Regions from separate parts of the Mesorhizobium sp. B2-3-10 genome, predicted to be linked through region 3. Evidence: predicted binding sites of a transcription regulator. Region 3 holds the regulator's gene; each other region holds the start of a gene.
The links. Region 3 encodes PhoB, which activates phosphate uptake and scavenging genes when phosphate is short. Its sites were predicted from a motif close to TGTCATNNANCTGTCAT; they were not measured.
Positions count from the first base shown of each region.

Region 1 (9,585 bases), on a different contig from region 3:
CGGCTTGAACTCGACCAGCCGGTTGAAGATCGTCTTGGCGGCGGCGTCCATGGTGGAATCGGCGATGCCGATCGCCGGGTTGAAGGTCTCGGGATTGGCTTCCGAGCAATAGACCAGCGTCTTGGCGTAGGCCTGTCCGCCGAGAAGGATGGATGAGGCCAGAACGGACGTGGCCAGGAGGGACGTGGCCAGAAGGGACGGGGCAAGCACCGCGCGCAGAGATTTCATCGCAAACGCTCCTGATGACACATTCGGGGTTGAGGGAAGGAACTTCATGGCGTCGTCGCCGGGGTAAGGAAGCGATCGGGCGCCAGCGCCCCAGCGGTGACGCCGAGTGCGGTGACGTCGTTGGGCAGGGGCTCGCCGCGCATCAGCGCCGCGCTCAGCCTGGCCAGCGTCAGCGACACCTGAAAACCGTAGCCACCTTGGCCGCCGAGCCAGAAGAAGCCGGGCAGGCGCGGGTCGAAGCCGGCGACCGGCGTGCGGTCGGGAGCGAAGGTACGCAGGCCCGCCCACGGCGTCGACGGGCGGCCGATGCGCATAGACGTCGCCTGTTCGATGCGGTCGACGGCGATGGCGACGTCGATATCCTCGGGATACGCATCACAAGGCTCGGAATCCGTCTCGTCGGCGAGCGAACCGATCAATCTGCCGGCATCGGGCTTGAAGTAGAACTGCTCGTGCAGGTCGACCACCAGCGGCCAGCCGGCGATGTCCAACCCGGCGGGCGGATCGAACAGGAAGGCGGTGCGCCGTTTCGGCTGGAAGCCGAGGCCCGGGAGTCCCACCATGCCGGCGACGACATCGACCCAGGCGCCGGCGGCGTTGACGACGATGTCAGCCGAGTAGACGCCGGCGCTTGTTTCAACCCTAAAAGCGCTGCCGTCGCGTGAAATGGCGCGGACCTCCTCGCCGGTGCGGATGGTGCCGCCGCCGGCTTTGAGCTTGGACGCGCAGGTCGCAAGCATCTTGTCCGTGTCGACATCCACCGCGTCCGGCTCATAGACGCCGCCGCATGTGGCTTGCTGGGCAATGACCGGAACCAGCGCGTGGAGCTCGGCCGCCGAGAGGCGGCGCACTGACGGCACCAGCGCCTGCAAATCACGAGCCAGCTTGTCGATGGCGGCATCGTCACCGGTCCATCCGACATGCAGCGCGCCACGCCGGTGGGCGACGAAACCGCCCTCGACGATTGCCTGCCGGCTGGCCAGCGTCAGCCCGCGCACGAGGCGGTTGCCATAGGTCTCGGTGAACAGAGCGGCGGAGCGTCCGCTGGCGTGGTAGCCAAGATGCGGCTCGCGCTCGATGACGGTGACTTCGGCCCAGCCCGCCACCTCGGCGGCAAGTGAGAGGCCGGCAATGCCGCCGCCGATGACGACAATCTCTTGGAAGGACTTTGACTGCATTCATCAGTCGTAAAAATAATTTCGTATCCAGTCAATATTTAGCGTATAAGAAAATTTCGGTGTTGTTGATGGCTGCGGGGAGTTCGACTACCTAGGGTGGAGCGGCGCGATCCCGCGCCTTGGAGCTGGCAATGTCGGAGCAACCCAATCTCGGTGATTGTCTGCGGGCTTTGAGAAAAACCCATGGCTGGACCTTGCAGGAGGTCAGCGCGCTGACCGGCGTCGCGGTGTCGACGCTGTCCAAGGTCGAGAACGACCAGATGTCGCTGACCTACGACAAGCTGCTGCAGATCTGCGAGGGGCTCGGCATCCATGTGACGGAACTGCTCAGCGGCGACCGCAAGCAGCCGGCAGCGCGCACCCGCCGCTCGGTCACCTCGCAGTCCAACACGCTGCGCCAGCTGACCCGAAATTATGACTACCGGTATCTCGCCACCGACCTGGTGCGCAAGCGCATGGTGCCGATTCACGCCTATGCGCGCGCCCGCACGCCGCAAGAATTCGGCCCGCTGACCAGGCATGCCGGCGAGGAATTCCTGATCGTGCTCAAGGGCGAGATCGAACTGCATACCGACCAGTACGCGCCGGTGCGGCTGAAAGCGGGCGAGAGCGTCTACATCGATTCCACCATGGGCCACGCCTATCTGTCGGTGGGCGAGGGCGACGCCGAGATGCTGTGCGTCTGCTCCGGCGACGAGCCCGACATGGAAGGCACGCTGCTGAGCGAGCTGGAGACGGTTGAAGGATAGGGCGCAGCTCACCGCGCAAGTTTTCTGCAGCTCGATTCAGGCTTTCTCGTTCGAACTGCGCGGCGAAACCGGCTATAGGACCGCTGAAACCGTAGCTCCCGCCAATCTGAAAAGGAAATCCGATGAGTGTAGAAAAGACAGCCGTCATCGTGGCCGGCGGCAGCGGCATGGGGGCGGCGGCGGCCAAGCGGCTGGCGGCGGATGGTTTCAAGGTCGCCATCCTGTCTTCGTCCGGCAAGGGCGAGGCGCTGGCCAAGGAGCTTGGCGGGCTCGGCGTCACCGGCTCCAACCAGTCGAATGACGATCTGCAGCGGCTCGCCGACCTGACCCTGGAGCGCTATGGCCGCATCGACGTGCTTGTCAACAGCGGCGGCCATGGACCGCGCGCGCCGATCCTGGAGATCACGGACGAGCAGTGGCACACCGGCATGGACGTCTACCTGATGAACGTCATCCGGCCGGTGCGCATCGTGGCGCCGCAGATGGTCAAGCAGAAGGGCGGGGCCATCATCAACATCTCGACGGCCTGGGTGGCGGAACCGAACGCGATGTTCCCGACCTCGGCCGTGTTCCGCGCCGGCCTTGCCGCCTACGCCAAGATTTTCGCCAACACCTACGCGGCCGACAATGTGCGCATGAACAATGTGCTGCCCGGCTGGATCGACAGCCTGCCCGCCACCGAAGAGCGCCGCGACAACGTGCCGATGCAGCGCTATGGCACATCAGAGGAGATCGCCGCGACGATCGCGTTTTTGGCGTCGGACGGGGCAGGGTATATTACCGGGCAGAATATCCGCGTGGATGGGGGTGTGATCCGGGCGCTGTGAGAGGCGGCTGGCGGCGATCTCATACCTCTCAGATTAGCCGAAGCCCTCCCTCCCTTCGTCATCCTAGGCGTAGCAAGGAGCGAAGCGACGCCGCGCAGACCCTAGGATCCATGCCGCGACGTGGGCCGAAAAAAGACGGCGAACGAGGATAGTCCCCGGACGGGTTGGCGGTTACCGTCAACGCATGACCGGCTATGTTTACATGACCGCGAGCCAGAAGGGCGGCACCATCTACATCGGTGTCACCAACGATCTCGGTCGCCGCATGCCGGAGCACAAATCCGGCGAAGGTTCGCGCTTCACCAGGCGCTACGGTGTGCAGCGGTTGGTCTGGTACGAGGAACATTTCGACATTCGTGACGCCATTCAACGCGAGAAATCGCTGAAGCGCTGGTCGCGACAATGGAAGATCGAACTGATCGAGAAGACCAATCCGGAATGGTTCGAGCTGTTTCGCGGAACAGGTTGGTCGCGGTTTGATGGCGTTTCGTCGGAGGTTGGAGCCAGGTTCGGCACCGTTTTGTCCGTCGCAAGCGTCGCGGCATGGATCCTAGGGTCTGCGCCGCGTCGCTTCGCTCCTTGCTCCGCCCTAGGATGACGAAGCGAGGGAGGGCTTCGGATTAGTCGCCAGGTCAACTAGCGACCCCTATGGCGTGGCTTCCCAGTTCACTGCGACCGCTTCGCCGCCTGATCCGCATCCGTCAGCGTCTGCAGAAACGCCACGATGTCGTCGATCTCGGCATCGTCGAGCGCCGGCTTGTCGCCGGGTTTCTTGCCGTCGAAGGGCGGGTCTTGATTCAGGTTCGGCCAGTAAGCCTTTGGCAAATCGTCATATTTGTCGACCGTGCCGTAAGCGTTTTTCGGGTACCAGCGGCCGGGGTCGGTGTCGCGGCTGGCGTAGAAGGCCACCGCTTCGCGCAGCGTGTGGAAATATCCGTTGTGGAAGAAGCTCTTGCGCAGCGCCACGTTGCGCAGGCTCGGTGTCTTGAACAGGCCGCAATAGTCGGTGCGGCCACGGAAATCGGTGCGCAGGGGACCGCACAGGCCGAGATCGACATAGGTCGGGTCGGCGTTGGCCGGGATGGCCGGATTGCGCGGCACGGCGATGGCGATGAGGCCGAAATCGGTGAATTGCGGCGGCTCACCGTCATTGGCCGGTTCGCTGAGGTGGCAGGAGGCGCAATTGCCTTTCGCCTCGTCCTCGAACAGGGCGCGGCCATGCAGTTCCCGCGCCGACAATGTCGCCTTGCCGGCGAGGAAGGCGTCGTAGCGGCTGGAATAGGGGTAGAAGTCGACCGCGCTCTGCTCGAACGTGCCAAGCGCCTCGGCGGCGGCGTCGAAGGCATCGCCCGGGCGGTCGAAGACATCGTTGCCGAAGGTTGCCTTGAACTCGTCGGCATAGGCTGACTTGCGCAAGGCCGCGGAGACGGCTGCTTCATCCTTGTTTGCCATCTCGAAGGGCGAGAGCAGGGGGATTTTCGCCTGGTCCACACCGTGATCGGCGCGGCCGTCCCAGGTCAGACCGCCGGTCGGGCCATTGTCGACGCTCTCGTCGCCCTCGTCCTCGGAATCGTGGAAATGCTCGGTGAAGGCGGGCGCCGCCTCGAGGTAGCGCAGCGACGGCACCGCGCGCACGCCAGGCAGGTCGAGGTTCGGGCCGCCCATCTCGACGGGAGATGCCGAGGCCGGACCGAAGGCATGGCGCGGATCGTGGCAGGAGGAACAGGCCTGTTTTCCCGAAGCCGAGAGCGCCGGGTCGAAGAACATTTTTCGCCCCAAGGCAGTCAGCGCCTCGGCGCGTGCGAAGGCTTGCGCACGCGACAGCGGACCGGGATCCGGCCCCGCCGTATTCGCGGGTGCGGCAAAGCCAAAGGTCGAGATCGCGGCACTCGCGATCACCAGGCTTTTCCATCGTCTCATCATCATGGGGCACGGTCCGCTTTGGCCCGGAAATAAGAACGCAGTGCAACGGATTGATGACCGCTCCCAGTGCTCACGAAACCGTGTTCGCCGCGGCGGCGGATGTCACAAAGGTGACAAGGCATCCACGTTAGCTGCCCATGGTTCCCGCGCCATAGCCGCATAAGCCCCATAGCCACAGTCAAGCCACGAGGTCTTTCCATGACGAGGCCCAAGTTCCTCACTTCCTTTTGTCTGGCCGGTTCGGCCTTGTTTCCCCTTGCGGCCGCCAATGCCGCCCCTCCCGGCTTCGACAAGATCGACACCGTCGTCGTCATCTATGCGGAGAACCGCAGCTTCGATAATCTTTATGGTGGCTTCCCCGGCGCCAATGGACTGGCCAATGTCTCGGCCGACCAGGCGCGTCAGCTCGACCGCGACGGCAAGCCGCTGACCGAACTGCCGCCGGCCTGGGGCGGGCTGACCGGAAAGGGCGTCACGCCCGTGGTGACGGAGGCGCAGACCGCGCATCTCGCCAACGCCGCCTTCGCCATCGACGATCCCAAGGGCTTCAACGAAGGCACCAATGTCATCACCCACGATTTGTGGCACCGTTTCTACCAGGAGCAGATGCAGATCGACGGCGGCAAGAACGATAAATTCGTCGCCTGGGCCGATTCCGGCGGGCTGGTCATGGGCCATTATGACGGCTCGATCCTGCCGATGTGGCAGATAGCCAAGAAATACGTGCTGGCGGACAATTTCTTCCAGGGCGCCTTTGGCGGTTCCTTCCTCAACCATTTCCAACTCGCCTGCGCCTGTACGCCGGTCTATCCGCATGCCGATACCGGTCCGATCAAGGGCCAGATCGCCGTGGTCGAGGCCGACGGAACGACCTTGAAGGTGGCCGACAATTCGCCGCCGTCGGCGCTGGGCGGCGTGCCGAAATTCGTCAATGACGGCGCCATCACGCCCGATTTCTACGCCGTCAACACCATGCAGCCGCCCTATCAGCCGAGCGCCAACAAGCCTGCCGAGGGCGGCGACAAGGCGCTGGCCGATCCGGCCGCGCCCACCACGCTGCCGCCGCAGCACGACATCACCATCGGCGATCTCCTGTCGCTGAAGGGGGTCGACTGGGCCTGGTACGCCGGCGCCTGGCAGGCTACCCTCGACGGCAAGAACGCCACGCCGGTGCCGAACTTCCAGTTCCACCACCAGCCGTTCAACTATTTCGCCGCCTACGCGCCCGGCACCGCCGCGCGCACCGAGCATCTCAGGGATGGCGGCCTGGATGGCGTCGAGTTCATCAAGGCGATCGACGACGGCAAGCTGCCGCAGGTCGCCTTCTACAAGCCGCAGGGCAATCTCAACGAGCACTCAGGCTATGCCGACGTGACATCGGGCGACCAGCATCTGGCCGACCTCGTCGCGCATCTGGAGAAGAGCCCGCAATGGAGCCACATGCTGGTCGTCATCACCTATGACGAGAATGGCGGGTTCTGGGATCACGTCGCGCCGCCCAAGGCCGACCGCTGGGGCCCGGGCAACCGCATCCCGGCCTTCATCGTCTCGCCCTATGCCAGGATGGGCACGGTCGACCACACGCAATACGATACGACGTCGATCCTGCGCTTCATCACCGCGCGCTACGATCTGCCGGTGCTGACGGGCATCGTCGCCCGCGACAAGGCGCTGGCCGCCAATGGCGAGCCGCCGATGGGGGATTTGTCAGCCGCGCTTGATCTCAGCCGCTAGGGCGGAGCGAACCGCGAATATGCCACCGCGCCGCGAGGCGCGGTGGCTCAGCCGCCATTGACCAGGGCAAGAATGAGCTTTTGCAGATTGCCGCCCTGGCCGAGTTCGATGCGGTCGAAATCGCGGCTTGCCTGCCGCTGCGCCTGCGAAAGGGCGGACAGGCGTTTGGTCATCTCGACCCGGATCTTGCTGCATTTGGGATCGTCGGGAACGGTGAGGCCGACCGTCGCCGCCTCGATCTTGCGCGCCATGTCGACAATGGTCGCGCCATGCACCTTTTCGTGGGCGCTGACGCCTGCGAGGAAAACCTCCCAGTTCTTCTGGATGGCGGACGGCAGCGGCGAGGAGGGGCTGGGCAAGGTGTAGGTGATGATGAGCTTTGGCTTGGCCGAGACCAGCACGCAGGCTCCGGCACGCGGCTGATAATCCCTGGTCCAGGTCAGCTTAAAATTGGTGTGAGCAATGGCGCGGATAATGCCGACATTCGGCCCGTTCTCGCCGATCGACCGGTAGAGCTCGAGCCCGGACTGGCCTGAAATGGCGTAGGTCTCGACCTTCTCGACAGGCTTCCACTCGGCATGCGCCGCAAGCGGGAAGGCCACCAGGGCGGCGGTCGGAAGATACAGGCGAACACAGGCTCTCAACACTGCTCTCTCCGAGGCGCGCGGCCCTGCCATTCAGGCAACGCTATTCAACGGCTTTTCCTATATGCTGCCGGCGGGCGCTGCAAATGGCCCGGAGGGGGACGTCATGAGAAGAAATCTCGTTGCCGCCGGTGCCTTGGCGGCGGCGCTTGGCGCGCAATCGGCCTTCGCTGCATCCTGCGGCGGCTGGAGCGCCAAGATGGAGGAAGACGAGGGCGGCAGCGGGCTGACCGCTTCGGTCTGCGGCGGGCCGAAGGGCGACGCCTATCTGATGCTCAATTGCTACGACAAACCGGTGCTGAGCTACGATGTGGGCGCCAGCGGCCAACAACTGGAGCCGGGCATCAGCGGCGCTTTCGACTTCAAGGCCGACGGCAAGACGGTGACGAAAACCCTGCAGCTGGAGGCGATGTACAATTATTTCGTGGTCGATCTGGAGAAGGGGGACCCGCTGCTCGACCTGTTGCGGTCCAAGGGGGACGTGTCGGTCAGCGCTGCCAAATATGGTTCGATCAGTTTTGCGCTGAAGGGTTCCAGTGGGGCAATCGGCAAGGTGCTGGCGCAGTGCGGCAAGGCGAAGCCCGCGGGCGACGGGGATTGAACCTCGAGAGGTTGCGCCGCCCCTCATTGTCCTGCCGCCCATTGATCCATTCCATCAGCGGCTTGCCGCCAGCGCCGGGCGGCCGTATCTCACGTCCATGACCGACATCCAATTCCGCAAGGCGCAAGCCTCCGACCTGCCAGCCATCGTCGCCATGCTCGCCGACGATCCGCTGGGTGCCGCCCGCGAAGACGCCTCGTTGCCGTTGGCGCAGGGTTATATCGATGCCTTCGACGCCATCGATACCGATCCCAATCAGCTGCTTGCCGTGGCCGTGGATGGCGCGGAGGTAATCGGCACCCTGCAGATCAGCTTCCTTGCCGGTATTTCGCGCAAGGGCGGCTGGCGCGGGCAGATCGAGGCGGTTCGCGTTGTCAGCGACAGGCGCTCCGACGGCGTCGGCAAGAAGATGTTCGAATGGGCGATCGACGAGTGCCGGGCGCGGGGCTGCGGCCTTGTGCAGCTCACCACCGACAAGGGACGAGCGGATGCGCACCGCTTCTATGAAGGGCTCGGCTTCAGTGCCAGCCATATTGGTTACAAGAAGAGCCTTTAGCGGAAACCCTCGCCGGTTCGGGCCTGGCGGTGACTGGCGTATAGCGGAAGCCCTTCAGGCACTATTCAAATCGCCTGGCAAAGCGGATATAGGTCAGTCAGGTTGACCTATTGTAAAAACGTCCGGGGAGGCGTGTCGTGACCCTTTTGAAGCTTCTGGCCTCGCGCTCATCGCGCATGAAGGCCTCCGAAATCCGCGAGCTGTTGAAGCTGCTCGACCAGCCCGACATCATCTCCTTCGCCGGCGGCATTCCCGATCCGTCGCTGTTTCCGGCGGACGCCATCCGCGATGCCTATGCCGACGTGCTCGGCGGCCCGGAAGCGGGGGCAGCACTGCAATACCAGGTTTCGGAAGGCTATCTGCCGCTGCGGCGCTGGCTCGCCGGGCAAATGGGCAAGCTCGGCGTGGCCTGCGACGAGGCCAACATCTTCATCACTTCCGGCTCGCAGCAGGCGCTGGATTACCTCGGCAAGCTGTTCCTGTCGCCAGGCGATACCGCGCTGGTGACATGGCCGACCTATCTCGGCGCGCTGCAGGCCTTCAACGCCTACGAGCCGCGCTACGACCGGCTGCGGCCCGAGGGCGGCAACATGACGCCCGATGCCTACCACACTGCCGCCGCCGCTCATGGCGGCAAGGTGAAATTCGCCTATCTGGTGCCCGATTTCGCCAACCCGACCGGCAACACGCTGGACCGAAAGCAGCGCGAGGCAGTGCTCGACCTTGCCGGCGAGCTCGACATCGCCGTCATCGAGGATGCCGCCTACCGGGCGCTGCGCTATGACGGCGAGGGTGTGCCGCCGATCCTGGCGCTCGACTGCATCAGGTCCGGCGGCATCGACAAGGCGCGCACGCTCTATTGCGGCTCGTTCTCGAAAATTCTGTCGCCGGGCATGCGTGTCGGCTGGGTTTGCGCTCCGCGCCGCGTGGTGGAAAGGCTGGTGCTGATGAAGCAGGCTTCGGACCTGCACAGCCCGTCCGTCAACCAGATGGTGATGCACCGCGTCGCCGAAGCCGTGTTCGACGGCCAGGTGGAAAAACTCATCGGCGCCTACCGCGAGCGCCGCGACGGCCTGCTTGGCGGGCTTGACGCCAACATGCCGGAGGGGGTGACCTGGAGCCGTCCGGAAGGCGGCATGTTCGTC
Region 1 is NZ_VFVT01000008.1:250,955-260,539, forward strand. Features, by position in the region: gene FJ943_RS23620 (ABC transporter substrate-binding protein) at 1-228, opposite strand, end outside; gene FJ943_RS23625 (FAD-dependent oxidoreductase) at 273-1,406, opposite strand; gene FJ943_RS23630 (XRE family transcriptional regulator) at 1,538-2,155, shown strand; gene FJ943_RS23635 (SDR family oxidoreductase) at 2,278-2,982, shown strand; partial or broken gene FJ943_RS23640 (GIY-YIG nuclease family protein) at 3,167-3,451, shown strand; gene FJ943_RS23645 (cytochrome-c peroxidase) at 3,649-4,905, opposite strand; gene FJ943_RS23650 (acid phosphatase) at 5,104-6,639, shown strand; gene FJ943_RS23655 (DUF922 domain-containing Zn-dependent protease) at 6,687-7,283, opposite strand; gene FJ943_RS23660 (hypothetical protein) at 7,390-7,884, shown strand; gene FJ943_RS23665 (GNAT family N-acetyltransferase) at 7,982-8,440, shown strand; gene FJ943_RS23670 (PLP-dependent aminotransferase family protein) at 8,617-9,585, shown strand, end outside.
Region 1: the regulator PhoB is predicted to act here: its motif matches at 5,005-5,021, upstream of FJ943_RS23650 (acid phosphatase).

Region 2 (9,585 bases), on a different contig from region 3:
GTTCTGATGGACAAAGCCCCAGTCGGTGCGCATCAGGAAGCGGCGCTCGGCCTCGCTCATGCGGTAGAGCTCGCGGAACTGGCCGTCGCGCATGCGGTAGCTGGCTGTGCCGGAGGAAGGCAGCAGCCGCGTCGACAGGCAGTTGAGCAGCGTCGTCTTGCCGGAGCCGGACTCGCCGACGACAGCCAGAACCTCGCCCGGCCACAGGTCGAAGGAGACATTGTCGCAGCCGACCCGCGAGCCATAGAACTTGGAGAGCGCCGAGACGCGCAGCAGCGGTTCGTCGGTCATTGCGCCGGCTCCATGTTTCCTGCTGCAAGATCGGTTTCGGGGGCAAGGTGGCCGCGATGGCCGTCGGCGCGCCGCTTCTCGCAATAATCGGTGTCGGAGCAGACGAACATGTGGCCGCCATGGTCGTCGAGGATGACCTCGTCGAGATAGACATTCTCGGCCGCGCACAGCGCACAGGGCTGATCGAAAGTCTGCACCTCGAACGGATGATCCTCGAAGTCGAGGCTCACCACATCGGTGAAGGGCGGCACGGCGTAGATGCGCTTTTCGCGGCCGGCGCCGAACAGCTGCAGGGCCGGCGAGCGGTGCATCTTGGGATTGTCGAATTTTGGCGTCGGCGACGGGTCCATCACATAGCGGCCCTCGATCTTGACCGGATAGGCATAGGTGGTGGCGATGCGGCCGTGCTTGGCGATGTCCTCATAGAGCTTCACATGCATGAGGCCGTATTCTTCCAGCGCATGCATTTTCCGCGTTTCGGTCTCGCGCGGCTCGAGGAAGCGCAGCGGTTCGGGGATGGGCACCTGGTAGACCAGCACCTGGCCCGCCGTGAGTGGATGTTCGGGGATGCGGTGACGGGTCTGGATGATGGTGGCGGTGGCGGTATCGGTGGTGACCGCGACGTTAGCGACTTTCTTGAAGAAGGCGCGGATCGACACGGCATTGGTGGTGTCGTCGGCGCCCTGGTCGATGACCTTGAGCACATCGTCGGGGCCAATAATCGACGCGGTGACCTGCACGCCGCCAGTGCCCCAGCCATAGGGCATCGGCATTTCGCGCGAGGCGAACGGCACCTGGTAGCCCGGAATGGCGATGCCCTTGAGGATCGCGCGGCGTATCATCCGCTTAGTCTGCTCGTCGAGATAGGCGAAGTTGTAGGTGGCGATGTCTGTCGGTTGCGCAGTCATTCCGCTGCCTCCTTTTTTTCTTCCGCCTTCGCTGGATTTTCGCGTGCTTCGTACTCGGCGCGCATGCGACGTACGAGATCGAGTTCGGCCTGGAAGTCGACGTAGTGCGGCAGCTTCAGGTGCTCGACGAAGCCGGTCGCCTGGACATTGTCGGAGTGCGAGATGACGAACTCCTCGTCCTGGGCGGCGGCGACGATATCCTCGCCGAGCTCCGCGGCGCGCAGGGCCCGGTCGCAGAGCGCCATGGCCATCGCCTTGCGTTCGCTCTGGCCGAAGACGAGGCCGTAGCCGCGGGTGAATTGCGGCGGCGCCTTGGCCGAGCCCTTGAACTGATTGACCATCTGGCATTCGGTGACGCGCACCGTGCCGAGCGGCACGGCGAAGGGCAGTTCGGGAACGTCGAGTTCCAGCTCGACCTCGCCGATGCGGATTTCGCCGACAAAGGGATGGTTGCGGGCATAGCCGCGCTGGGTGGAATAGCCGAGCGCCAGCAGAAAACCTTCATCGCCGCGCGACAGTGCCTGCAGGCGGATGTCGCGCGCCATCGGGAATTCCAGCGGCTCGCGGGTGATGTCGCCGGGCACATGGTCCTGCGGCATCTGGCCATCGGGCTCGATCAGGCCTTCACGGGCGAGGATCGCCGAGACGCGCGGCATTGCCTGCGCTTCCGTCTCGCGCTGCAAGGGCTCGGCGACATCGGCGCCAGCGGCAAGTTCAGGGTCGAGCAACCGATGCGTGTAGTCGAAGGTCGGACCGAGCAACTGGCCGCCTGGCAGATCCTTGTAGGTCGCCGAGACGCGCCGTTCGACCAGCATGGCGCCGGTGTCGATCGGCTTGCTGTAGCCGAAGCGCGGCAGCGTTGTGCGGTAGGCGCGCACCAGGAAGATCGCCTCGATCATGTCGCCGCGTGCCTGGACGATGGCGAGTGCGGCCAGTTCACGGTCATAGAGCGAGCCTTCGCTCATCACCCTGTCGACGCCGAGCGCCAGCTGTTCGACGATCTGGTCGAGGCGAAGTGCGGGCACCGAGCGGTCGCCGCGCCGGCGATCGGCGAGCAGGCTGTGGGCGTTGGCAATGGCGGCCTCGCCGCCTTTTACCGCGACATACATCTTACACCTCCATCGTCTTGATGCGCGTCGTGCGCGGCAGGCAGGCTATGCCGTCCGATGTGGCGAGGATGATGTCGACGCCGCGCGGAAAGCGCCTGATATTCTGCTTCCACTGCTCGACGAAATGGCGCGGCATCTGTGCCGGCGCGATCGTGGCGCTGGTTTCAATGCCCGGGCCTTCCAGCAAGAGCGGGGTCCCTGAAGTGAGATCGCCGACCTGCAGGATCAGCGTCGTCGATCGGTCGGGATAATCCTGCGTGCCCTGTGAAAAACCGTCGAGCGCCATCATCTCGGCCGGCGTGGCAACAAACGCGAAATGCGCGTCGGCCGGCGTGTTGGCCAGCGGCGCGCCCGTATGGAACCCAAGCCAGGACCCGATCGCGGCGGAGGCATGCAGGGCAGGGTCGAGCCAGAGCGGCGTGTCGTTGTCGCATAGCGCCAGTGCTACGGCGCCCGACGTCGCCGAGAGCGGAGCCGGCGGGCGGGCCAGGGGTGGCAAGGGGTGGACACTGCCCGGCCGCGCCATGGCATCCATGACGGCCCGAAACACGGTCTGAGCGTTGAAGACCGGATCGGCGAAACCGCCCTCGATCGATTGCGCAGCGATATCCATCAATCTTCTCCGCGAACCATGGTGAAGAAATCCACCTTCGTCGCCGCCGTCTCGGCGCGGCGTTTTTCCTGGGCAGCGGTGAGAGCCGAGCGTAAAGGCGTAATGAGCATGGTCTCGACCTCGGTGCGGCGGGCAGGGTCCTGCCAGAGCGCATCGGCTATTGCTCCCAGCTTCGCCTTCTGCTTGTCGCGGCCAAGCGCGTAACAATGGCCGACCTGCCCGGATGGCAGCCGGACAGTGGCACGCGTGACGGTCGCCTCGCCGACATTGAAGGGCGCGCCGCCGCCGCCGATGCGGCCACGAAGCGTGACCAGGCCCGTCTCGGGACCGCGCAGAAGTTCGGCTTGCGAAGGCAGGCCGGACTCGTTCCAGAGCCGGACGATGTCGTCGCCGCTCGATTGCGCCAGCGTCGCCATGGCGGCCTTGCGCTCGGCCTGGTCGCGGCCTTCCTGTCCTCGCATCGCCAACTTCCTCTCAGCTAAATTTGTCTATTGATATAGACAACTATACAAATTATACATATTACCTAACGCGAGTCCATGACGGGTGCGTGACAGGCCGGGGGGCAAAACATGATCGGGCATGATGTGGCCGACAGCATCGAGCGGCGCAGCGGCGTCTCACTGTGGCGCCAGATCGCCGACAGGATCCTGCAATCGATCGCCGCCGGCGATTTCGCCGAAAACGCCGCGCTGCCGCCCGAAGTCGCGCTGGCCGAGCGCTACGGCGTCAACCGTCACACCGTACGCAGCGCCATATCGGCCCTCGTGCAGGAGGGCGTGCTGCGGGCCGAACAGGGGCGTGGCACCTTCGTCCTGTCACGCAAGCGGCTGTCCTATCCGATTGGCGCGCGGACACGCTTTTCGACTGGCCTGCAGGGGCAGACGTCGGAACGGCACATCGTGCTGCTCGCTTCGTCGGTCGAGCCCGCCAGCCAGCGCGTGGCCGAAGGCCTTGGCCTTGCCAGGGGTGCCGAGGTGATCCGGTTGGAGACACGCGGCGAGGCTGACGGACGGCCAGTGTCGCGCGCCGCTGGATGGTTCGATGCCCGGCGCTTTGCCGGCATCGACAAGGCGATGGCGCAAACCGGTTCTATCACCGCCTCGCTCGCACGTTTCGGTATCGACGATTATCTCAGGCAATCGACCGTGCTCTCGGCGCGCCATGCCGACGCCGCCGATCTCGCCGATCTCGATCTGCAGCCGGGCGCCATCGTGCTGGTCACGGTTGCGGTCAACGTCACACCCGACGGCCAGCCGATCCAGTTTTCGGAGTCGCGTTTTCCGGCCGAGCGGGTGGAGTTGAAGCTGTCGGCGCTGTAGGGCTATCCGATCTCGATCACGGCCTTGATCAGGCCCGACTTTTCATGCGCCCAGCGTGCGAGATCTCCTGGCGTATCGGCCAGCGTGGTGCGGTGGGTGACAAGCTTGGCCAACGGCACGGCACCATTGCGGATCGAGGCCGCGACATGGTCGAAGTCGGCGCGCAACGCATTGCGGCTGCCGATCAATGTCATTTCTCGCTTGTGGAACTCGGGATCGGAAAAAACAATATCGTCCTTGACGACGCTGACCAGCACCAGCGCTCCGCCATGCGCGACGTGGGCAAAGGCCGATTGAACCGATCGCGTGTTGCCGGTGGCGTCGAAGACCACGTCGAAGCCTTCGCCGTCGGTCGCATCACGCACCAGATCGGACACGGGTCCTTGCGAGCCGTCGAGACTCGAAAAGCCGAGTTCACTCGCCGCGAAGACCAGTCTTTCGGTGCTCATATCGAGAAGTGTCACATCCAACCCGGCAATGCGGGCGAAGATGGCGGTGCCGAGCCCGATCGGGCCGGCGCCGATGACCAGGGTGCGGGCGCCAGGCTCGGCCCGGGCGCGCCGGACGGCATGCGCCCCGATGGCCAGGAATTCGACGGCGGCGGCGTCGGCGAGCGACAGGCCGTTGGTGGGATAGAGATTCTTAGCCGGCACCAGGATCTGTTCGCACATCGCGCCGTCGCGGTGCACGCCGAGCACTTCGATCCTGACACAGCAATTGGGCTTGCCGTGCCGGCAGGCGATGCATTTGCCGCAGGAAAGGTAGGGGTTGATGATCACCGGTTCGCCAAGGGCGAGGTCGACGCCTTCGCCCCGCTCGATCACGGTGCCGGAGACCTCATGGCCCATGATGCGGGGATAGACGAGGAACGGGTGCTTGCCCTCGAAGATATGGTAGTCGGTGCCACAGATGCCAACATGGCTGACCGCCACCAGAGCCCAGCCGGGAGGTGGGGCGCCGGGAGCCGGGTGGTCTTCGACAGCAAGGTCGCCGGGCGAGCGGCAGACGACGGCTTTCATGCTTTGATCCAGTCTGTTCAAGAAATCGCCGGCCCGCGCCAAGCCGGCGATCGATTGGAATGCGTCATTTGCCGCGGCGGCGCAGTCCGTCGAAGTAGACGATGATGATGATCAGCGCGCCGGTGATGATGCGCTGCCAGAACGAGTTGACGTTGAGCAGGTTGGCGCCGTTGTTGATGGTGGCCAGGATGAAGGCGCCAAGCAGCGGCCCGTGCACCGAGCCGACCGCGCCGAACAGCGAGGTGCCGCCGATGACCGAAGAGGCGATCGCCTGCAGTTCCCAGCCCTCGGCCTGGGTCGGGTTGCCGATGCCGATGCGGGCGGCGAGCAGCACGCCGACGAAGGCCGCGCACAGGCCGGACAGCGTATAAGCCATGTAGATGGTGCGCTGGACATTGACGCCGGACAGGCGCGAGGCCTCGGCGTTGGAGCCGACCGAAAAGAGGTAGCGGCCCCAACGGCTGTGATGCAGGAAGACATAGGCGGGCACACCCACCAGGATCACCATCCAGAACAAATTGGGAATGCCGATAAAGGAATTGCGCGAGAAGGCGGTAAAGCTGTCGCTGTTGATGTTGATCGAGTTGCCGTTGGTCATCAAAAGGCCGATGCCGCGCAGCGAGGTCAGCGTCGCCAGCGTGATGATGAAGGGCGGCAAGCCCATCTTGACGATGCCGAAGCCATGGAAAAGGCCGATGGCGACACCGACGAGCAAGGTGATCAGGATGGCGACCGCGATCGGAACGCCGGCATTGATCAGCATGGCGACGACGACGGTGGCGAAGCCGACCACCGCGCCGACCGACAGATCGATGCCGCCGGTGATGATGACGAAGGTCTGGCCGACCGCCATGATGGCGATCATCGAGCCCTGCCGCAGAAGATTGGCGATGTTGTTGCCCGAAGCGAAGCTTGGCGTCGCCAGGGACAGGACGATCCAGAGCAGCACCAGCAGCGCCAGCAGCGTCAGCCCGAACAGGACGTTGTAGTTGCGCTTCGGTTTTTCGGCGGGGATCGCCTCGATGCTCATGTCTGTCCTCCCAGTTTTTCTTGTTTCTCGGCGAGCGCCTGCGTGAGAATGTCCTCGTGACTGGCGGTGTGGAACCCGTGCGTGGCCACCAGCTTGCCGCGCCGGAACACGTGCAGCGTGTCGGCCAGTTCGTAGACCTCCGGCAAATAGGACGAGATCAGGATGATGCCGGCCCCCTTCGACAACAGCTCGCCGAACAGGCGATAGATCTCCGCCTTGGTGCCGACATCGACGCCGACCGTCGGTTCGTCGAAGATGAACAGCTTGGCGCCGTGCGCCAGCCATTTGCCGATGACGATCTTCTGCTGGTTGCCACCCGAAAGGCTCGACGCCAGCGCCCCGCGCGTCGGCGTCTTGATCCTCAGGCCGGCGATCTGACGGTCGGCCTCGGCCTTCTCTTTCGCATTCGAGATCAACAGATTGCTGGAGATGCGCTTGTAGATCGGCAAATTGAGGTTGAGGCCAACCGGTAAATTGAGGCAAAGGCCTTGGTCGCGGCGGCTTTCCGGCGCCAGTGCCATGCCGAGCTTGATCGCGTCGTGCTCGGAGTTGATCTGGACGTCCTTGCCTTCCCACAGGATCTGGCCGGCCGACTTCTTGTGACGTCCATAGAGCGAGGTGACGAACTCGCTGCGGCCGGCGCCGATCAGTCCGTAGAGGCCGACGATCTCACCGGCACGCACCGTCATCGAGATGTTCTCGAAGCCTTTGCCCGACAGGTTCCTTGTTTCGACGATCGGAGCGCCCGGCGTGAAATGCTCCTTGTGGTAGACCTGTTCGATCGAGCGGTTGATCATCATCTTGACCAGCTCGGCATCGTTGGTCTCGGCGATGTTGCGTGTGCCGACCAGCGTGCCGTCGCGCAGCACGGAAACCCGGTCGGCGAGTTCGAAGACTTCCTCCATGCGATGGCTAATGTAGATGATCGTCACGCCTTCACCCTTCAGGCGCCGGATCAGCGTGAAAAGCTGGTCGGCCTCCTTGCGGGTGAGGTAGGCCGTGGGTTCGTCGAAGATCAGGAATTTGGTGCCCCGCACCGTGGCGCGGGCAGCGGCGATCAGCTGTTGCTGGCCGATGGTGAGATCACCCAGCACGACATGCGCCGGCAGGTCGAAGCCGAGATCGTCGATGATCGTCTGCGCTTCCCTGACCATGGCGCGCTGCTGCAGGATGCCGAGACGGGAATTTTCCTCGCCAAGGAACATGTTGGCGGCGACCGTCAGGTGACGGCACAGCACGACTTCCTGGTGCACGGCATTGATGCCGAGCGCCATCGCTTCATGCGGCGTCGCCAGGGCTGCCGGCTGGCCTTCCCAGAGGACCTCGCCAGAGGTGCGCGGCATGACGCCGGTCAGGAGTTTGATGAGGGTCGATTTGCCGGCGCCGTTCTCGCCGACGATGGCGTGGATTTCGCCTGACTTGAAGGCGAGATTGACCGGCTTCAGCGCATGGGTGCCGGGGTAGCGTTTTTCCAGCCCGCGCAGTTCGAGGATGGTCCTGCCGGGTTCCAGCACGGGGGCCGGATGCAGTTCCTGCGCCGTCGGCGTCATGACAATCCTCCCAGATTGGCCTCGCGGTTGGCATTCGGCGAGGCTGCGGTCGTCTTTCAGGCGAAGGCCAAACGGGCTGATCGCCAAGCCGCTTTGGCGGCGGATGCTTCCGGGGCCTCTGGCCCCGGAAGCGGTTTTGAACGCCGGCTGCTTAGAGCTTGGGATTGAGCAGCGCGTCGATCTTGGGGTCCTTCATATTGGCCTTGGTCACCAGATTGGCGCCGGTGTCGACATTGGCCTCGACCTTTTCGCCCTTCGAGGCGGCGAGCGCGGTCTTGATGCCGTCATAGCCCATCCGGTAGGGATCCTGGACGACGAGGGCGGAAATGACGCCGTCGTTGAGGAACTTGATCAGCTTCTCGTCGCTGTCGAAGCCGACCAGCGCCAGCTTGCCGCCAAGGTTGTTCTCGGCGACGGCCTGGCCGACGCCCTGCGCCATGATCAGGTTGGAGGCGAAGATGCCCTTGAGGTTCGGATTGGCGGTGATCAGGTCGGTGGCGATGTTGAGGCCGGTGGTGGCCTGGCCGTCGGCGTATTTGTCGGCGACCAGCTTCAGGCCGGGATATTTTGCCTTGAGCTGCTCGGTGAAGCCCTGCTTGCGCTGTTCGAGCGAGCCGGCGCCGGGAGCGTTGGTGATCAGGGCGACGTCGCCCTCGATCTTGCCGCCATTGGCGGCGCCGATGGCGGCGGCAAGGCCGTCCGCGGCGACGCGTCCGCCCTGCACGTTGTCGGTGGTCAGGAACGAGGTGAAGGCCTTGGAGTCGGCGCCGGAGTCGATGCCGATGACCTTGACCTTGGCGGCTGCTTCATCGATCGGCTTGCCCAGCGCCTTGAACTCGGTGGGCGCGATCACGATCGCGGCCGGGTTGCTGGCGACGGCGTTCTCGAGGATCGAGACCTGGCCATTGACGTCGGTCTCGGCCTGGGCGCCGAGTTCCGGCACGTTGATGCCGAGATCCTTGCCGGCCTTGCGGGCGCCGGCCAGAACGATCTGCCAGTAGAAGGACGTGGTGTCCTTGACGATGATCGGGATGGTCACATCCGCCGCCGAAACCGGTGCGGTATGCATGACGCCGGTGAGCATCGATGCTGCCGCCAGGGCCATGACGGCGCGGCGGTTGAGAATGCTGGTCACGAATTTCATAGGATCCTCCCTAAGTCGCCCGGTGAACGTTAACGGAAGCTCCGTCCGGATAGGCGTGGCCCAAACAGAACTTTATCAATAAAAAACAGTTGCACCGTTTTGATAGTGCATCGATCCAGCCGATGCAAGCGGTGTTTCAGCCAGTTCTTCCAACTGCCCGACAATGACTCCCCCAGCGGCGGCTCTCCCTTGTCGCGGTCAGGCGCTCCCGTTTCCGTTCTGTGAAGGTATGGAATATTAATTCCATAGATCAGTCAACATGGAATGTTCATTCTTCTCTGGATCGCGACATCGTGAAGGCGGGTCGCGCGCCCGTGCACATCGCGACGATGCGCTTCAATGCAGTTCCTGCACCACCGTGTAGGGACGATACCTGGCATAGCCCGTCTCCGGCACGTCGATATCGAGCAGTTCGAGGTTGCGCGTCAGGTTTGCCAATTTTGCGGTACCGGTCAGCACAGTGGCGACCGCGGGTTCGTGCAAAGGAAACTGGAACGCGGCGGCGGGCAGCGGGTAGCCACCTTCAGCGGCGATCTTCTCCATGGCGTCGACACGGTCGAGAACATCGCGGCTGGCGGGCTGGTAGTCGAAATGCGCCC
Region 2 is NZ_VFVT01000003.1:18,371-27,955, forward strand. Features, by position in the region: gene phnK (phosphonate C-P lyase system protein PhnK) at 1-291, opposite strand, end outside; gene FJ943_RS09730 (alpha-D-ribose 1-methylphosphonate 5-phosphate C-P-lyase PhnJ) at 288-1,199, opposite strand; gene FJ943_RS09735 (carbon-phosphorus lyase complex subunit PhnI) at 1,196-2,308, opposite strand; gene phnH (phosphonate C-P lyase system protein PhnH) at 2,310-2,921, opposite strand; gene phnG (phosphonate C-P lyase system protein PhnG) at 2,921-3,382, opposite strand; gene phnF (phosphonate metabolism transcriptional regulator PhnF) at 3,494-4,243, shown strand; gene FJ943_RS09755 (zinc-binding alcohol dehydrogenase family protein) at 4,246-5,262, opposite strand; gene FJ943_RS09760 (ABC transporter permease) at 5,327-6,292, opposite strand; gene FJ943_RS09765 (sugar ABC transporter ATP-binding protein) at 6,289-7,842, opposite strand; gene FJ943_RS09770 (ABC transporter substrate-binding protein) at 7,994-8,986, opposite strand; gene FJ943_RS09775 (aldo/keto reductase) at 9,323-9,585, opposite strand, start outside.
Region 2: the regulator PhoB is predicted to act here: its motif matches at 3,461-3,477, upstream of phnF (phosphonate metabolism transcriptional regulator PhnF).

Region 3 (9,585 bases):
CCATGATCATGAACACCTTCATGGTGATCCAGCGCGTGTTGATGCCGGCGAGATTGGCCGCTTCCGGATTGCCGCCGATAGCAAAGACATAACGGCCGAAACGGGTGCGGTTGGTGATGAAGGTCATGACCAGACCGACGGCGACCGCCATCAGCACCGGTATGGCGATGCCGTGGGCGATGAACAGCCCGCCCTCCGGCACGGTGATGTTGTTGGCGGCCGCGTACCGGTTCACGATCCCGATCGGCCATGGATAGGAGTTGGCTAGCCAGACCGCGCCCATGATGACGGCGCAGGTGACGACGCCGAGCAGCGTCTCGGCCCAGATCGGCCGCAGGGGGAAGCGGAAGCGCTTGCGCTGGACCCGCCCGTTGAACAGCGCGAACACGACGGCCAGGCAGGCGACGATGCCGACGACCCAGCTCCAGGTGGCGCCGATCGATCCGGCCGGTCCGCCGCCCATAAGCTGGAACGTGGCGTCGAGCGGTGCCACCGTCTGGCCTGACGTGACCCACCAGGCGGCGCCGCGCCAGACCAGCAGGCCACCCAGCGTGACGATGAAGGCCGGCACTTCGAGATAGGCGATGACGAAGCCCTGGAAGGCGCCGATCAAAAGCCCGAGCGCCAGACCGATGACCAGTGCCAGGACCCAGATCCATGGGTTGCCGAGTTCAAGTCCTACGAACCGAACCAGGAAATGTACCTGCGCAAAGCCCATGACCATGCCGATCAAGCCCTCGGCGGAACCGACGGACAGGTCGATGTTGCGCATGACGATGACCAGCACCATGCCGCAGGCCATGATGGCGACCGCGGACGTCTGCACCGACAGGTTCCACAGATTGCGTGGCGTGAGGAACGTGCGGCTGTCGAAATCGAGCGGATTGACACCAAGACGCAGGCTCGAAATCACATGCAGCGCGACCCAGATCAGCAGCAGCGCGCCGATCATGCCGAGCATGCGGGTATCGATCTCGGTCGCCTTCAGGAAACGCGCGACCGCGCCGAGTTCCGACGCACGCGCCGTATCGGCCTGCGAGGTTGAGGTCGTGTCGGTCATGATGTCCTCCCAGCGGCTTGCCGTCTGACGCGGAGCCGGACCAGAGCCCAGAAGTTAGCCGCCAGCGGCGGAAACACAAATCTTGTCGGGAAAACGCCGCGGCTTGGAAGCAATTCCAGGAAAAGTGCGTAAGGGTTTTTGTCCGGAATTGCGAAGACAAGGAAATTGGAACGGCCAGTGTTCAGAACACTGACCGTTCCACGCCGCGGCGTTTCCGACTTTTCAGGCGATCAAGCTCAGTTGCAGGCCGCGACGCTGCCCGCGGCAACGCCCGTGCAGACTTCGTCCTTCTTGATCCAGCCGGCGTCGATGACGAGGTTGAGATTGTCCTTGGTGATGGCCACCGGGGTCAGGAACAGCGACTTGACGGTGTTGCCGCCAGGCGTCGTGAAGTCCTTCACGCCGGCGATGTCGGTCATCTTCTTGCTGTCGGCGAGTTGCGAGGCGATCTCGGCGGCGTTCTTGCCGAGTTCGCGCGCGTCCTTCCACACCGACACGGTCTGGGTGCCGAGCGCGATGCGGTTGAGCGCGGCGTGGTCGCCGTCCTGGCCGGAGACCGGCACGGTGCCGGCGAGCCCCTGCGCCGTCAGCGCCGCGACGACGCCGCCGGCGGTGCCGTCATTGGCGGCGACCACGGCGTCCACCTTGTTGTCGTTGGCGGTGAGGAACTGTTCCATGTTCTTCTGGGCGTTGGCGGGCAGCCAGCCGTCCGTATAGGCTTCGCCGACATTCTTGATCTTGCCGCTGTCTATGGCCGCCTTCAGCACTTCCATCGAGCCCGAGAACAGGAAGTCGGCATTCGGATCGGCGCCGGAGCCCTTGATGAAGACGTAATTGCCCTCAGGCTTCACCTTGAACACTTCGCGGGCCTGCATGCGGCCAACTTCCTTGTTGTCGAAGGTCAGGTAGAAGACGTCCTTGTTCTCGATCAGGCGGTCATAGCCGACGACCGGAATGCCCTCGTCGAGCGCCTTCTGTACCGCCGGGCCGATGGCCGACGCGTCCTGCGCCAGGATGATCAGCGAATTGGCACCCTGCGAAATCAGGCTCTCGACATCGGTCAGCTGCTTGCCGGGATTGGACTGCGCATCGGCGGAAATGTACTTGTCGCCCGCGGCCTCGATCGCCTTCTTCATGGCCGCCTCGTCGGTCTTCCAGCGCTCCTCCTGGAAGTTGGACCACGACACGCCGATGACCTTGTCCTTTGCCTGCGCGACCGACGCCAGCGTCAGCGACATGGCGACACCCGCCAGAATGGCGACTGTGAATCTCTTCATGATATCCTCCCTGCGCCCGCGTGTGGCGCGACCAAACTGGCCCTAAGGCCGGCACAAAGGCCCTAATTTTTTCGAGCCTCGAAAAAACACTGGTCCATCGCCGGAACACTGTCAACATCGATTCTGACGGATTTTGAGGTGCCGGAAGCCTTTTTTCGAGCCCCGCAATAAATAAATGACAGCCCCAGCCGCTTCTGCCAGTATTCGACCCGTTGCCGGAGGTGTTCGAGGGGGCGTCAAGAACCGCGGCGACGGGGAGGGAAATCATGTCGGTCGGAATCCGCCACGACGATCTGCGCCGGCGCAACCGCGCAATGGTGATTGGAGCCGTGCGCCGGGGTGGCCAGCCCTCGCGCACCGAGATCGCCGCCACCACCGCCCTGAGCCACTCGACCATATCGGCGATATCAGCCGACCTGATCGGCGAAGGTATCCTGAGCGAAGGCAAGCCGAACGAGGCCGGCTCACTGAAACGCGGCCGGCCGCAGGTTGGCCTTGGTCTCAACCCCGAGGCCGCGGCGGTCATGACCGTGGTGCTGTCGCTGAATTTCCTCTCCGTCGCCGTCATCGACTACGCCGGCCAGGTGATATCGGAGGAGCAGCGCCGGCTGGACACGCTGACCATGTCCCGCGAGGCGCTGATCGGCGAATGCGTGGCCATCGTCCGCCGCCGCCTCGAAGATCCCGACCTCGACGTCGCCAGCATCGCCCGCATCGCGCTGGCGATCCAGGGTATCACCGACACCGAGGCGCGCGCCATGCTGTGGTCGCCGATCACGCCGCAGACGGACATTGCCTTCGCCGACATACTCGAAGCCGAATTCGGCATCCCCGCCACCATGGAGAACGACTGCAACATGATGGCTGTGGCGCTGCGCTGGCGCGACCCCGAGCGCTACCGCGACGACTTCATCGCCATCCTGCTCTCGCACGGCATCGGCATGGGGCTGGTGCTGAAGGGCGAGCTGTTCACCGGCACCCATTCCTCGGGCGGCGAGTTCGGCCACATGATCCATCGCCCCGGCGGCGCGCTCTGCCGCTGCGGGCGGCGCGGCTGCGTCGAGGCCTATGCCGGCAACTATGCCATCTGGCGTAATGCAGGACAGCTGGGTGAGGACGCCAAACCGGTCGACGTCAGCGACGCCGACATGCGCGCATTGGCGGCTACGGCGCGCGAAAGAGACGGACCGGAGCGCGAGGCCTATCGCAAGGCCGGCGAGGCGCTGGGCTATGGCCTTGGCAGCCTGTTCGCGCTGATCGATCCGGCGCCGGTTGCGATGGTCGGCGTCAGCGCCGCCGCCTTCGATCTGATCGAGCCGGCCTTGCGCGAGGCCATCGCCCAGACCGCCGGCGGCCAGCATTCGAAATCGATTTCCTTCGATACAGAGCCGAACGAATTGCCGCTGATCCGCGAGGGCTGCGCCATGCGCGCGCTCACCTTCGTCGACCAGGAGATTTTCGCGCCGGGCGTGCAGGTGAGATCCGGCAAGAACGTGGCCTGATCTCAATCCTCGCGGATTGCGTAGCCTGCGCCACGGATGGTGCGTATCACATCGGGCATGCGGCCATTGTTGACCGCCTTGCGCAGGCGGCCGACATGCACATCCACGGTGCGCTCGTCGATGTAGATCGTCTCGCCCCAGACATTGTCGAGCAACTGGCTGCGCGAGAACACGCGGCCGGGATGGCGCATCATGAATTCGAGTAGCCGGAACTCGGTCGGTCCGAGCCGGATCTCGCTCTTCTTGCGATAGACCCGGTGCGATTCGCGGTCGAGCACGATGTCGCCGACCTTGAGCACGCTGGACAGCACTTCCGGTTTGGCGCGGCGCAGCAGCGCCTTGACCCGGGCCATGAATTCCGGCGTCGAGAACGGCTTGACCAGATAGTCGTCGGCGCCGGTCGAGAGGCCGCGCACGCGATCGCTCTCCTCGCCGCGCGCCGTCAGCATGATGATCGGCAGTCGCTCCGTCTCGGGCCGCATGCGCAGGCGCCGACAGAGTTCGATGCCGGAAACCGCCGGCACCATCCAGTCGAGCACCAGCAGGTCGGGCACGTTTTCCTGGAGGCGTATCTCGGCTTCGTCGCCGCGTGTCACCACCTCGACCTGGTAACCCTCGGACTCCAGGTTGTAGCGGAGGAGCACGCCCAGCGGCTCCTCGTCCTCCACCACCATGATGCGTGGCGCGATCATCGATCGATCATCCCTGCCGTCAAGCCGCCGGCACCGACATCGCCGTCTCGTCCTGCTTCGGACGGTTGGCGGGCAGTTGCGTGCCGGTCAGCACATAATACGCATTCTCGGCGATGTTGGTCACATGGTCGCCGATGCGTTCGAGATTCTTGGCGCAGAACAAAAGATGCGTGCAAGCCGTGATGTTGCGGGGATCCTCCATCATGTAAGTCAGGAGTTCGCGGAAGACCGAAGTGTATTTGACGTCGATGCGTTCGTCGTCATTCCTGAGCTTGGCGAGGGCGGCGGCATCGCCGGCCGCATATTCCTCGACGACGCCCTGCACCTGGATCAGCACCAGCTGCGCCATGGAGTCGATGGAATGCGACAAGTCGCGCGGCGTGGCGGTGAGGCCTACCGAGCCGACGCGCTTGGCGATGTTCTTGGCAAGGTCGCCGATGCGTTCGAGATCGCCCGCCATGCGGATCGAGCCGACGACATGACGCAGATCGTCGGCCATCGGCTGGCGCTTGGCGATCAGGGTGATGGCGCGATCATCGAGTTCGCGCTGGCGCGCGTCCATGATGGCGTCGTCGGAGACGACGCGCTGTGCCAGCGCGTTGTCGGAATTCAGCAGCGCCTTGGTGGCGCCGCCGACCATCGTGCCGGCGAGATCGCCCATGTCGCTGATCAGCTTGCTGATCTGTCCGAGATCCTCGTCGAAGGCTGCGACTGTGTGTTCGGCCATGATCCTGGTCCTCGTATGCGTGAGATCAGCCGAAGCGGCCGGTGATGTAGTCCTGCGTGCGCTTCTCGCGAGGCGACGTGAAGATCTTCTCGGTCTTGTCGAATTCGACCAGCTCGCCCAGATACATGAAAGCCGTCTGCTTCGAGACGCGCGCGGCCTGCTGCATGTTGTGGGTGACGATGACGATCGTGTAGTCGGCCTGCAACTCGTCGATCAATTCCTCGATCTTGGCGGTCGACAATGGGTCGAGCGCCGAGGCCGGTTCGTCGAGCAGGATGACCTCCGGCTTGACCGCCACGGTGCGGGCGATGCAAAGCCGCTGCTGCTGGCCGCCCGACAGGCTGAGGCCGCTGGCATTGAGCTTGTCCTTGACCTCGTTCCACAGCGCGGCGCGTTTCAACGCCTGCTCGACACGGCCGTCCATCTCGGCCTTGCCGATCTTCTCATAGAGCCTGACGCCGAAGGCGATATTCTCATAGATCGACATCGGGAACGGCGTCGGCTTCTGGAACACCATGCCGATCTTGGTGCGCAACAGGTTGAGGTCCTGCGAGCGGTCGAGAACGTTCTGGCCGTCGAGCAGCACCTGACCCTCGGCGGTCTGCTTGGGGTAGAGCTCGTAGATGCGGTTGAAGACGCGCAGCAGCGTCGACTTTCCGCAACCCGACGGTCCGATGAAGGCCGTCACGCTGCGCTCGGGCAGCGACAAGGTGATGTCTTTCAGCGCCTTCGACTGGCCGTAGTAGAAATTGAGGTTCTTGACCTCGATCTTCGCCTTGGCGGCTGCCTCTGTCGCAATCGTCATGTCTGGAGACAACATCTGGCTCATTTGTCCTCTCTGCGTCCGGTCAGGCTGCGCGCAAAGATGCTGAGCGCGAGAACCGTCAATGTGATTATGAGTGCGCCGGTCCACGCCAGTTGCTGCCACTCCTCGTAAGGGCTGAGAGCGAACTGGAAGATGGTCACCGGCAGGCTGGCCATCGGCGCATTGAGATTGCTCGACCAGAACTGGTTGTTGAGCGCTGTGAAGAGTAGCGGCGCCGTCTCGCCGGAAATGCGGGCAATGGCCAGCAATATGCCGGTGACGATGCCGGACATCGCCGCGCGGTAGGCCACCGAACGGATCACCACCCAGCGCGGCGCGCCAATCGCCGTGCCGGCCTCGCGCAAAGCGTTCGGCACAAGGTTGAGCATGTCCTCGGTGGTACGCACCACGACGGGAATGACCAGGATGGCCAGTGCCACGGCACCGGCGATGGCCGAGAAATGCCCCATCGGCCGTACCATCAATTCGTAGACGAACAGGCCGATGATGATTGAGGGCGCCGACAGCAGGATGTCGTTGATAAAGCGCACCACGGTGGTGAGCTTCGAAAAGCGGCCATATTCGGCCATGTAGGTGCCGGCCAGCACGCCGATCGGCGTGCCGACGACGATGCCGATAATGGTCATCACGATGCTGCCGTAGATGGCGTTGAGCAGGCCACCGGCATCACCGGGCGGCGGGGTCATTTCCGTGAACACTGAGAGCGAAACGCCCGACAGGCCCTTATAGAGCAGCGCGCCGAGGATCAGCGCCAGCCAGGCAAGGCCGATGCCGGCGGCGATGACGCAGAGCGTCATCATCACGCCGTTCTTGCGCTTGCGGCTCTGGTGAAGCGATGCGGCTGTCGACATCGGTCAGACTCCGGTACGGGCATCGATGCGCATCAGCATGTAGCGGGCGACGGCAAGGATGAGGAAGGTGATGACGAACAGGATCAGGCCGAGCGCCACCAACGAGGAAGTGTAGAGATCGCCGACGGCTTCGGTGAATTCGTTGGCGATGGTTGCCGAGATCGTCGTTGCCGGCGCGAACAGCGAGGCGCTGATCCGGTGGGCGTTGCCGATGACGAAGGTGACCGCCATGGTTTCGCCGAGCGCGCGGCCGAGGCCGAGCATGACGCCGCCCATGATGCCTATGCGGGTGTAGGGGATGACGACGCGGCGTGTCACTTCCCAGGTCGTGCAGCCAATGCCGTAGGCGGACTCCTTCAGCACCGGCGGCACCGTGTCGAACACATCCTTGGTGATCGAGGTGATGAAGGGCAGCACCATGATGGCGAGGATCAGCGACGAGGTCAGCAGGCCGATGCCGTAGGGCGGACCGGCAAACAGGCTGCTAAGGCCGGGAATGCCATGGAACACGTTGATGATGAATGGTTGCACTGTCGTCTGCAGGAACGGTGCCAGCACGAACAGGCCCCAGATGCCATAGATGATCGACGGGATGCCGGCCAGCAGTTCCACGGCCATGCCGATCGGGCGCCGGAGCGGACGCGGGCAAAGCTCGGTGAGAAAAATGGCGATGCCGATACCGAGCGGCACAGCGATCAGAATGGCGATGGCCGAAGTGATGATGGTGCCATAGATCGGCGCCAGGGCGCCGAATTTCTCGGTGACGGGATTCCAGCTCTCGGTGGTCAGAAAGGAGAAGCCGAAGGTCGACAGTGCCTGCCAGGAACCGGCGAACAGCGAGATAGCGACGCCGCCGAGCAGCACCAGCACGAGAATGGCGGCGGCGCGGGTCAGCCCATGGAAGATCGAATCGGTCAACGCGAACCGTCTGACGGTGGCGTCGCGTGAACCTCGAATGGCTGGCAAGGCTTCGTGGGCAGCGCTCATGTCAAGCTCGGCTCTTTGTGTTGATTGAAAAGGAGCGCCGCGGGGCGGCGCTCCTCCAGAAAGATATTACTCGCCGGCGTAGACGGGCTTGCCGTCGGCCTTGATGTCGGCCTTCCACGAAGCCTTGATCAGGTCGACGACGCTATCGGGGATCGACACATAGTCGAGCGCCTTGGCGGTTTCCTTGCCGTCCTTGTAGGCCCAGGCAAAGAACTTGAGCGCTTCGCCGGTGGCCGCGGCATCGTCCGGGGTCTTGTGGATCAGCACCCAGGTCGAGGCAGCGATCGGCCAAGTGGCGTCGCCCGGCTCGTTGGTGATGATGACGTTGAAGTTCTTGGCGCCCTTGAAGTCGGCGTTCGAAGCAGCCGCGCCGAAGGATTCGAGCGACGGCTCGACGACCTTGCCGGCGGCGTTCAGCATCTTGGAGTAGGAGAGATTGTTCTGCTTGGCATAGGCATATTCGACATAGCCGATGCCGCCGTCGGTCTGCTTGACGGTGTTGGCAACGCCTTCGCTGCCCTTGGCGCCGACGCCGGTCGGCCATTCGACGGCCGTATCCGAGCCGACCTTGTCCTTCCAGTCGGGCGAGAGCTTCACGAGGTAGTCAGTGAAGTTGAAGGTCGTGCCCGAGCCGTCCGAACGATGAACGACGGCGATAGCGGTCGACGGCAGGGTGAGCGAGGGGTTCAGGGCCTTGATCGCGGCATCGTCCCAGGTGGTGATCGCGCCGAGATAGATCTGGGCCAGCGTCTTGCCGTCGAGGACGAGTTCGCCCGGCTTGATGCCCGTGAGGTTGACGATCGGCACGATGCCGCCCATCACCATCGGGAACTGCACGAGGCCGTTCTTTTCGAGATCGGCGTCGGACATCGGCTTGTCGGTGGCGCCGAAGGTCACGGTCTTGGCGATGACCTGCTTGATGCCGCCGCCCGAGCCGATCGACTGATAGTTGAGGCCGATGCCAGTATCCTTCTTGTAGGTGTCGGCCCATTTGGCGAACACCGGATAGATGAAGGTCGAGCCGGCGCCGGAAAGGTCAGCTGCCATTGCTGCGGAAAGGGTGAGGGTGGACGCCGCAGCCATTGCAATCGCAACGGCCGCCGAGCGGATGAAATGTCTCATGTGGCCTGCTCCTGTTCGGAAGATGGTCTCTCGGCGCCACTTCTTGCCGGCGCCCGCTGAGGCCAATAGCCTTCGATTATAACAGTCGCATGACAGTTTCATGTCAGCCCGGTAACGCGTTGCCGGTAACGCGAAAGACGCCGGTCTCGGGCGCTCGCGGCGCGGTCCGAGTTTGCCGCCGGAATCAGGGGCTTGAGCCCTCCGACGGCTGGAATCACCCCGGACTCGACCAGGCTTTCCCAAATGAAGAAAATCCGGACGGGAGCGCGTTGCTCGCAGCCAGAGCGTGTCATGGCCGGGCCATCGCCAAAAACAGGTCCGTTGGGGTAGAGTGACACTGTTTCTTGCAGGCGGTCGCTGCTCCCGCCCGTAACTGAGAAGAGCGGAATTCGATTTCGCTATTGTTCCGGCTGGACACCGCCTTTGATATGGCGCGATCGCACCATAGTCATTGCACGCAGCGGTAGCAGCGAATCTCCTGCTGATTCCTTGATTGCCTCGCCGGACCCGCAATCCAGGCGACGCGGGCTCTATCCCGCGT
Region 3 is NZ_VFVT01000001.1:997,201-1,006,785, reverse strand. Features, by position in the region: gene FJ943_RS05125 (sugar ABC transporter permease) at 1-1,060, opposite strand, end outside; gene xylF (D-xylose ABC transporter substrate-binding protein) at 1,297-2,337, opposite strand; gene FJ943_RS05115 (ROK family protein) at 2,604-3,839, shown strand; gene phoB (phosphate regulon transcriptional regulator PhoB) at 3,842-4,531, opposite strand; gene phoU (phosphate signaling complex protein PhoU) at 4,551-5,258, opposite strand; gene pstB (phosphate ABC transporter ATP-binding protein PstB) at 5,284-6,087, opposite strand; gene pstA (phosphate ABC transporter permease PstA) at 6,084-6,935, opposite strand; gene pstC (phosphate ABC transporter permease subunit PstC) at 6,939-7,922, opposite strand; gene pstS (phosphate ABC transporter substrate-binding protein PstS) at 7,989-9,044, opposite strand; gene FJ943_RS05080 (PAS domain-containing protein) at 9,575-9,585, opposite strand, start outside.